Linked DNA regions of Tolumonas auensis DSM 9187. The protein of the gene in region 1 interacts with the protein of each later gene in a pairwise test. Links are inferred from orthologs where the notes say so. Each region holds a gene or a part of one and is shown in the gene's direction. Other genes may lie near its edges.

Region 1 (3,589 bases):
AAATACGGTAAATGAGGCTTTTAGGAACCCCTTTTAGCTGAGTTTTCAAAAAGTTATCTATGCGTTGTCCATCTTGCTCAGCATCAATAGTGATGAACTGTACGCCAGGATTTGTATTATTCATGTATTAATTCTAACTCAGCCATTGATGATTGTCGCAAACTCATTACAGCATGCCTTGCGCTGCTTCAACGGAAAATGGAATAATGAAGTGATTTTCTATATAAAGCGTAAGGCTGGTTGTTGCCTACGTATCAGAAAATCATCGATTCTTCACTCGCCCCCTTGTCGCAAGGGAGGAAACATGAACGCACCTAAAAGTGCGCCTCACGCATGTCCCAACCGGGAGGTTGCCAATACATGCCATTAAGACCCGAGGCCGGTAGTGTCTGTTTCAAGCAACGGTGAAGTACATAATCAAAACAATTTACAAAAACAGAGATTTGAATGAAAAGAATGCTTATTAACGCAACTCAGGAAGAAGAGTTGCGTGTAGCCCTCGTTGATGGGCAGCGTATTTATGATCTGGATATTGAAAATCCGGGCCATGAGCAGAAAAAAGCCAACATTTACAAAGGGAAAATCACTCGTATCGAGCCAAGTCTGGAAGCAGCCTTCGTTGATTATGGTGCTGAGCGCCATGGTTTCCTGCCGCTCAAAGAGATTGCCCGCGAATATTTTCCTGAAAACTATACCTTCCACGGTCGCCCTAATATCAAAGAAGTGATCAAAGAAGGTTTAGAAGTTATCGTTCAGATTGATAAAGAAGAACGTGGCAATAAAGGTGCTGCGTTAACTACCTTTATCAGTCTGGCTGGCAGCTATCTGGTTCTGATGCCGAATAACCCCCGCGCCGGTGGTATTTCCCGCCGGATTGAGGGTGATGAACGTACTGAACTGAAAGAAGCCATGAACGGTCTGGAAGTCCCGTCCGGAATGGGATTGATTGTTCGTACCGCAGGCGTCGGTAAATCACAGGAAGAACTGGAGTGGGATCTGAATATCCTGCTGAAACACTGGAATGCTATCAAAACAGCATCCAGCAACCGGGCAGCGCCATTCCTGATCCATCAGGAAAGTAACGTTATTGTTCGCGCTATTCGTGACTATCTGCGCCGGGATATCGGTGAAATCCTGATTGATAGTGAAACCATTTTTGAACGAGCTAAACAACATATTGAATTGGTTCGTCCGGATTTCGTCAATCGCGTAAAACTGTATAAAAGTGAAATTCCACTTTTCACTCATTTCCAGATCGAAAGTCAGATTGAATCTGCTTTCCAGCGTGAAGTGCGTTTGCCATCCGGTGGTTCAATCGTTATTGATCCGACCGAAGCGCTGACTTCTATTGATATCAACTCATCCCGGGCAACCAAGGGTGGTGATATTGAAGAAACGGCTCTGCAAACCAATCTGGAAGCAGCCGATGAAATCGCCCGTCAATTGCGTCTGCGCGATTTAGGTGGGTTGATCGTTATCGACTTTATCGATATGACGCCTGTCCGCCATCAGCGTGAAGTTGAAAATCGTCTGCGTGATGCCGTGCGTCAGGATCGTGCACGTATTCAGTTAGGCCGTATTTCCCGCTTCGGGCTGCTGGAATTATCCCGTCAGCGTTTACGTCCTTCACTGAATGAGTCCAGTACTCATGTCTGCCCGCGTTGCAGTGGTCAGGGTTTCATCCGTGACAATGAATCGCTGGCACTGAGTATCCTGCGTCTTATCGAAGAAGAAGCACTGAAAGATAATACTGAGCAGGTTATTGCTCAGGTTCCTGTTGATGTTGCCGCTTATTTGCTTAACGAAAAACGTCAGGCAGTGCTAACGCTCGAACAACGCCACAAAGTTCAGTTGCTGATTATTCCAAATACTCGTTTGGAAACGCCACACTTTGAAGTGTCTCGTTTCCGTTCAGGCGAAGAAAGCGATGCACTCAGTTATGAATTAAAAACTGAAGCTCCGGTTGAAGAATATCAACCAAAACCACAGCAGATTATTGCACCGGCAGAACAACCAGCCTTGCAGGGTTTCGTTGCACCGAGTGTACCGGCTCCAACGCCAGTTAATACCCCAACTCCGGTTGTCGCAAAACCAGCAGCTGAAGGTTTACTGTCACGCCTATTCGGCTTTATTGGTGCATTATTTAAAGGTTCTGCTGAAACTCAGGTAGCAGAAGAAAAACCACCGGTTAAAGAGCGTCCGCAACCGCGTCGTCGTGATAACCGCAATAATAACCGTAAACGTAATACCTCCTATGCTGCGCGTAACCGTGAAGAAGATGTTGCTGGTACTGCAGCACCAGAAGAAAAAACTCAGACCACTCCGGTTCGTCAGCCTCGTCGCCCTCGACAAGACCGGGCGGAACGAACTGACCGACCTTCTGTACGTGACAATAACGTTGAAAAAGAGTCGCCAGCAGTTAAACCTGAGCGTACGCCTAAAGAACGTAAGCCACGCAATGAAGTACCTGCACCTGCTGCAGTGGCTGAAGAACAACAGGATGTATCCCGTAAAGAACAGCGTGTTGAAGAACGTCGTGAACGCCGCAATATGCGTAAGAAAGTACGGATAAGCGATGAAACAGTCCAAACTGAGATTGTTGCAGCGAAGCCTGAAACTGAAACAGTAGTGGCAGAAGCACAACCTCGTACACGCCGTCGCCGCAATAACGCTGAACGGAATGCGGAAGAAAAAGCAATTCAGACTGTAACGTCCACCGAGACAGTTTCTGAAGCACCAGTTCAGGAACAGGCTGTGGAAACGGTAGTTGTGACAGAAGTAATTCCACAGCAACAAGCTGATGCTTTGCCTCAGGTAGTCGTTTCTGAAAGCCCTGTTGAAACACCAGTTGTTGCGGAAACATCGCTGGTAGCAGAACCTGCAGAAAAAACCGAAGTGACGGTGATTGAGTCACCTGAAGCAGCGGTAGTTACTGAACAGGCTGCTTCTGATATGCAGACAACAGCAGAGACCATTATCGCTGTGGAAATAGCAGCACCTGTCGTTGTGATTGCTGAACCCGTAGCAGTGGAAGAAACAGTTAAATCAGAACCTGTTGTTATCAGCACCGCAACTGCGGTTGTTGTTAATAAACCCAAGGCTCATGGTTTGATTGAACGTGTCCGTTTTGCTAATGCTGCAATGACTCGTCCTGCCGAAATGCCTTTACCACCAGCTCAGCCAAAAGGAGATTATCCTCCTTATGAGCGTAAGCCGGTAAATGGTAGTGGCCGTGCAGCAGGCACTTCTACTCTGAAGCAACAGGCATCAGCTCCAGCCGGACGCCCTGAAGCCCGATAAGACTCAAAATCCGCCGTTGTCATATTCAACGGCGGATTTATTTACCGATACCCTTACGTTCACAGATAAAAGCTCATCATTATTGCTACCCAAACCACCCCGGTTAATGGTATATTTTTGACTAAAATCAAAAATCAAATAGCGTCAAGATGATCCAGGACAAAGCAAAAGCTAAAAGACCTCCATCGTGTGGCGGTACTATTCATTGTCATGATTGCAGTATCAGCCAACTCTGCATCCCTTTTTCGCTTAACACCTCCGAATTAGACCTTCTTGACTCCATCATTGA
Region 2 (3,154 bases), 500 kb from region 1 along the record:
ACAGTGCGAAATAACGTTCACCTTCTTTCGGCGGACGGATTTTGCCGGAAATAGTGTCGCCGGTACGCAGGTTGAAGCGGCGCACCTGGCTTGGGGATACATAAATGTCATCCGGGCCGGCAAGATAAGAGCTATCAGCGGAACGCAGGAAACCAAAACCATCCTGCAGAATTTCCAGCACGCCATCACCAAAGATGTCTTCCCCGCTTTTCGCATGGGCTTTGAGAATGGCAAAAATGATATCTTTTTTATGCAGACGGGCCAGATTTTCCAGGCCCATAGATTCGCCCAGATGTACCAGTTCAGAGACTGCGGTATTCTTTAGTTCAGTTAGATTCATAGAGGTGATGTAGTTTCGGGAATTGCAATAGGGTTGGATTGACTGCTGGAGAGCGCGCATCGAGCGGATATGAACAGCATCGTTTAACCAAATTAGCACCAATTTATCGGGGCGTCCAGCTATCTGCAGTGAGAAATGGATGAAAATCAGGCATTATTAAAAATAGAGGAGGCCTGAAGCCTCCCCGGGGATAACGATTACAGATGGGCGTCGAGAAACTCTTTCAGCTGAGTTTTAGACAGTGCGCCAACCTTGGTGGCGGCAACAGCACCGTTCTTGAACAGCAGCAGGGTAGGAATACCACGAATACCGAATTTTGGTGGAGTACCAGAGTTCTGATCGATGTTCAGCTTGGCAATAGTCAGTTTACCGGCATATTCGCCTGCAACTTCGTCAAGAATCGGGGCAATCATTTTGCATGGACCACACCATTCAGCCCAGAAATCAACCAGAACCGGGGCGGAAGCATTCAGTACGTCATTCTCGAAGCTGGCATCAGTCACGTGTACAATTTTGTCACTCATTTTTTACTCCACATTTGCAATTCGTTTGCTCTAAACAATATAGGGGTACGAAGATGCAAATTAAAGGGATCAAGAAATAAAAGCCAAACAGTTACCCTAATTAAAGGATACTGTTTATTATTGCAAGTCTAATTCAATAAGCATATTGCCCATGAGCAAAACACATCTTACAGAGATCACATTCGCTGAACTCGGACTGGAACCACAAGTTCTGGCCGGCGTGGAAGCTAAAGGCTTTCATAATTGCACGCCTATTCAGGCGGAAACTATACCTCTGCTGCTGACCGGGAAAAACATTGCGGGCCAGGCACAGACCGGTACCGGCAAAACGATCGCGTTTCTTGCCGGTACATTCAACTATTTACTGACTCATTCAGCAAGTGCTGAACGTCGTCAGAATCAGCCGCGTGTGCTGATCATGGCGCCAACCCGTGAACTGGCCGTACAGATTTATAACGATGCGGTTCCGATGTCTGAAAGCTGTGGCTTTAAGATGGGGCTGGCTTACGGTGGTGATGGCTACGATAAGCAGCTGGCCGTATTGCAGGAAGGTGTTGATCTGCTGATCGGAACCACTGGCCGTATTATCGATTATCTGAAACAGGGCATTATTGACCTGGGTGCCATTCAGGTTGTTGTGCTGGATGAAGCGGATCGTATGTTCGATCTGGGCTTTATCAAGGACATCCGTTTTCTGTTCCGTCGGATGCCGCCGCCAGCGCAACGTCTGAACATGCTGTTCTCTGCCACCTTGTCACTGCGTGTGCAGGAGTTGGCTTATGAACACATGAATGAGCCGCAGCATATCCAGATCGAACCGGAACAAATGACCGGTCAGCGCATCAAGGAAGAGCTGTTCTATCCTTCTAACGAAGACAAGATGCTGCTGTTACTGACGCTGATGGAAGAAGACTGGCCGGAAAAAGCGATCATCTTCGCCAATACCAAACACGGTTGTGAAGATGTGCATGCCTGGTTGCAGGCGGATGGCCATCGTGTCGGTCTGCTGACCGGTGATGTGCCACAGAAGAAACGTCTGAAGATCCTGGAAGATTTTACTGCCGGTCTGCTGGATGTGCTGGTGGCGACTGATGTGGCGGCTCGTGGTCTGCACATTCCGGATGTAAGTCATGTGTTTAACTATGATTTACCGGATGACGCGGAAGATTATGTGCATCGTATCGGCCGTACTGGTCGTGCTGGCCGTAGCGGACATGCAATCAGCTTCGCTTGCGAAGATTACGCGTTCAACCTGCCTGAAATCGAAGAATATACGCATCATCCGATTCCGGTCAGCAAGTATGATCCAAGTGCATTGCTGGATGATGTGACAGCGCCAAAACGCGTGGTCCGTCATCGTCTGCCGGTAAACCGTAATATGCGTGATCGCCAATCGACAGGCCGTCGCCGTCCGGGTAATAAATCTTAACGACAGGATGTCTCTTTTGGATCAATCTCCGTTATATGCCGCAATTGATCTTGGCTCGAATAGTTTTCACATGCTGATGGTACGGGAAGTGGCAGGTGCCATCCGTACCGTTGCCAAGGTTAAACGCAAGGTTCGTCTGGCTGCCGGACTGGATACCGAACACAATCTGAGCCTGGAAGCGATGGCGCGGGGCTGGGACTGTCTGCGTTTGTTCGCTGAACAGTTGCAGGATGTGCCACGGGAAAATATCCGGGTGGTGGGGACGGCGACTTTGCGTCTGGCACGTAACGTTGATTCATTCCTGCTCATCGCTGAACAGGTGTTGGGACATAAAATCGAGATCATTTCCGGCGAAGATGAAGCCCGTACCATTTACCAGGGGGTGTCCTGGACATCCAGTGGTGAAGGTAATCGTCTGGTGATCGATATCGGTGGCGCCAGTACGGAGCTGGTGATTGGTGAAAGTAATGAAGCCAAGCTGCTGAACAGTCTGCATATGGGCTGTGTTATTTGGATCAAACGCTATTTTGCGGATGGTCTGCTGAACGAGGCTAATTTCACTGCGGCTATTGATGCAGCCAAGGCGGTTTTGCAGGATGTTGCGCCGGGATACCGGGAGCTGGGCTGGCTGAGTTGTGTCGGTGCATCCGGTACGGTGCAGGCATTGCAGGAGATCATGATTGCACAGGGACGCAGCGAACGGGTGACACTGGCCAAGCTGTATGAGCTGAAAGCGCAAACGATCATCTGCGGGCATCTGGATATGCTGGTGTTGCAAGGGCTGATGCCGGAACGGCTGAGTGTCTTTCCGTCCGGACTGGCGATCCTGATTGCGATCTTTGAGACGCTGCATATCGAAAA
Region 3 (3,097 bases), 1.4 Mb from region 1 along the record:
CTATTTTTGTGGGCTGGCACTGGATGAAGTCACCCAATATGAGCAGACCGATGAGCGGCTGCAAAAATGGCTGCCGCAAGTACTGGAGGAGATTGCCCAGCTATGCTGAGCAAGAACTAGGCTGACATCCGCAGATAAAACTCATCGGCCAGTGCGATGAATTCCGGGGAGTAACGGTTGTCTGTCTCACGCAGGCAAAGTTGCTCCTCTTCTGTTTCTGCCGGTTTGCGACTCAGCAATAACAGCACCAGATTTGGCGCTTTACCCCGTTTGGTCTCAACCCGGCAACGGCGTTGTAAATACCAGCCACCCGCTGTTGCCAATGCAACCAATTGTTCACCCTCTTCTACCGGTAGCACCAGCGCCAGCTTACCGAATGGCGTCAGTAATCGCGCTGCACTTTCCAGTAAGGCCGTCTGATCCAGCTCCCCGGTGTGCCGCGCAAGCTGGCGGGCAGCATCAGGCAGTGTTTGTCCGTGAACAAAATAAGGCGGATTACTGATGATCAGATCGTAATGGGGCGCCTGAAAAGTACGGATATCGTGCCGGATAACACGAATACGTTCCCGCCATGGCGAAGCATTTATATTTTCCTCCGCCTGTTTCACCGCGTCCTTATCCAGCTCCACCGCATCGATCTGCACCTGTTGTGCGGTGCGCTGCGCCAGCATCAGCGCCAGAATACCGGTGCCGGTACCAATATCCAGAATGCGTTTTGCCCCTCTGACCGGCGTCCAGCTGCCCAGAACAATACTGTCGGTACCGACCTTCATCGCACAGCGATCCTGGTCAATATGAAATTGTTTAAAAGTAAAACTATGACCACCCATACAATGTTTCGTCTTCTGAATTTTGAGTAACACTAAAATAGCTGCGAATTTTACGCCATACTTGCCTATAATGTGCGCCCTCATTTGTAAGTCAGGAAGTCGTTTATGTCTTTTGAATCCTTAGAATTGGATCCCGTTCTGCTGCAAGCCGTGGAAGAACTGGGTTTCAAACGCCCAACCACCATTCAATCACAAGTGATCCCGGTGGCGATGGAAGGACGCGATGTGATGGCTTCCGCACCGACCGGTACCGGTAAAACAGCCGCATTCCTGTTGCCTATTATGCAGCACATGATCGATTTCCCGCGCCGCCGTCCCGGCCCGGCCCGTGCATTGATCTTAACGCCAACCCGTGAGCTGGCTCTGCAAATCACCGAACAGGCCGAAGCACTGGCTGCCTACACACATATGAAAGTTGCCAGCATCATCGGTGGTGTTGCGGAAGAGAAACAACTTCCTGCATTAGAAAAAACTGTCGATATCATCATCGCGACCCCCGGTCGTCTGATGCAATACATTGAAGATGAACGCTTCGACAGCCGTGATATTGAAATTCTGGTGCTTGATGAAGCTGACCGCATGCTGGATATGGGCTTTATCGGTGATGTTGATCGTATCGCTGCTGAAGCCCGCTGGCGCAAACAGACCATGCTGTTCTCCGCGACGCTGGAAGGCGCGGGTCTGAAGAAATTTGCCGAAGACCTGCTGAAAGATCCGGCAGAGCTGTATGCCGAACCACCACGCAGTGAACGCAAGAAAATTCAGCAGCTGGTTTATTTTGCTGACACTGCAGAGCATAAATTCAATCTGCTGAAATACCTGCTGCAGCAGGAAGACGTAACACGCAGCATCATCTTTGTTAAAACCCGTGAGCGCCTGGCAGAACTGGTCAGTCAGTTGCAGGCCAATGGTATCGATTGCGCCTGGCTGCGCGGTGAAATGGAACAGGAAAAGCGTATTGAAGCACTGAACCGTTTCCGTTCCGACCGGGTGAAAATTCTGGTGGCAACCGATGTCGCTTCGCGTGGTATCGACTTACCGGACGTGAGTCATGTGTTTAACTACGACATGCCGCGTTCTGCTGACACCTATATTCACCGTATCGGCCGTACCGGTCGTGCCGGCAAAAAAGGTTGTGCAATCAACCTGATCGAAGCGCATGACGTTGGCATGATGGAACGCGTTGAGCGTTACGCTGAAGAAAAAATGATGCGTCGTGTGGTAGACAGCATGCGTCCGCAGCACAAAATCAGCAAACCCGCCGGTAAGCGCAAAGAGAAAAAAGAAGACGAGAAAAAAGACGAGAAAAAACCGAAAGAAAAAATCCGTCATCGCGTCAGCAAAAACAAAGGCAAACCAGACTGGGCGAAAAAACACGCCGAAAAAGCAGCTAAAGCGGCTGAAAAACCAGAGTCTAAATAACAGCCTCACCATCCCGCCTGTTCCCGCAGGCGGGTTTATTCTTCTGCTACTTTGTTCTTCTGTTACTGCGACAGATCTTCCGGACGACGAAACACCAACTTGTTTTCCGTCGATAACTCAGGGCAATACCCGTAACCGGCCACGGTAAAATCCAGCAATTGCTCAGGCTTACTGATGCGTTCTTTTACTAAATACCGCGCCATCAGCCCGCGTGCCTTTTTCGCGTAAAAGCTGATGATTTTATATTTACCGTTTTTCTCGTCCTGAAATACCGGTGTGATCACCCGCCCCGCCAGCCGTTTGACATTCACCGACTTGAAATATTCATCCGATGCCAGATTCAGCAGCACATTATCCCCCTGCTCTGTCAGTGCCTGATTCAGATGTCCGGTAATAATATCGCCCCAGAAAGCATACAGATCCTTTCCCCGCGGATTACCGAGCTTAGTGCCCATTTCCAGCCGGTACGGTTGCAATAAATCCAGCGGACGTAACAGACCATACAGCCCGGAGAGAATGCGGATATGCTGCTGCGCCACATCCAGATCGGCATCATCAAAATCCTGTGCAGCCAGACCGGAATAAACATCGCCATTAAATGCCAGCACGGCAGGACGGGCATTCTGCGGTGTTGCAACCGGCTCCCACTGAGCATAACGCGCCACATTCAGTCCGGCCAGCTTGTCACTCAGATGCATCAGAGAAGCAATATCAGCCGGTGCAAACTGACGTAGTTGTTCAATCAGTAATGCAGATTCATGCATCAGTGCCGGTTCAGAAAAACGGGAAGTAGTGAGCGGAGATTCATAATCCAGAGATTTGGCAGGAGACAGCACAGCCAGCAT

Evidence for each region.
Region 2: the proteins of rne (region 1) and rhlB interact in binary tests that used the Escherichia coli proteins (3 or more experiments, as listed by UniProt). The link is inferred for Tolumonas auensis DSM 9187 from one-to-one orthologs.
Region 3: the proteins of rne (region 1) and srmB interact in binary tests that used the Escherichia coli proteins (3 or more experiments, as listed by UniProt). The link is inferred for Tolumonas auensis DSM 9187 from one-to-one orthologs.

What each region holds. Positions count from the first base shown.
Region 1 is NC_012691.1:2,407,648-2,411,236, forward strand. What follows is about bases 70-3,500. They hold rne (ribonuclease E), read left to right. Parts: upstream 70-447; coding sequence 448-3,300; downstream 3,301-3,500. Other genes in these bases: rluC (23S rRNA pseudouridine(955/2504/2580) synthase RluC), read right to left, coding at 70-124; TOLA_RS11180 (FNR family transcription factor), read left to right, coding at 3,450-3,500. Also shown: more of rluC, read right to left, coding at 1-69; more of TOLA_RS11180, read left to right, coding at 3,501-3,589. UniProt on the Escherichia coli protein: Endoribonuclease that plays a central role in RNA processing and decay. Required for the maturation of 5S and 16S rRNAs and the majority of tRNAs. Also involved in the degradation of most mRNAs.
Region 2 is NC_012691.1:2,909,367-2,912,520, reverse strand. What follows is about bases 159-3,154. They hold rhlB (ATP-dependent RNA helicase RhlB), read left to right. Parts: upstream 159-1,015; coding sequence 1,016-2,293; downstream 2,294-3,154. Other genes in these bases: gppA (guanosine-5'-triphosphate,3'-diphosphate diphosphatase), read left to right, coding at 2,310-3,154; trxA (thioredoxin TrxA), read right to left, coding at 538-864; rho (transcription termination factor Rho), read right to left, coding at 159-340. In the rest of the region: more of rho, read right to left, coding at 1-158.
Region 3 is NC_012691.1:1,049,680-1,052,776, reverse strand. What follows is about bases 155-3,093. They hold srmB (ATP-dependent RNA helicase SrmB), read left to right. Parts: upstream 155-935; coding sequence 936-2,252; downstream 2,253-3,093. Other genes in these bases: yaaA (peroxide stress protein YaaA), read right to left, coding at 2,315-3,093; TOLA_RS04990 (tRNA1(Val) (adenine(37)-N6)-methyltransferase), read right to left, coding at 155-830. In the rest of the region: flavodoxin FldB, read left to right, coding at 1-109; more of TOLA_RS04990, read right to left, coding at 117-154; more of yaaA, read right to left, coding at 3,094-3,097. UniProt on the Escherichia coli protein: DEAD-box RNA helicase involved in the assembly of the 50S ribosomal subunit at low temperature. Exhibits RNA-stimulated ATP hydrolysis and RNA unwinding activity. Acts before DeaD.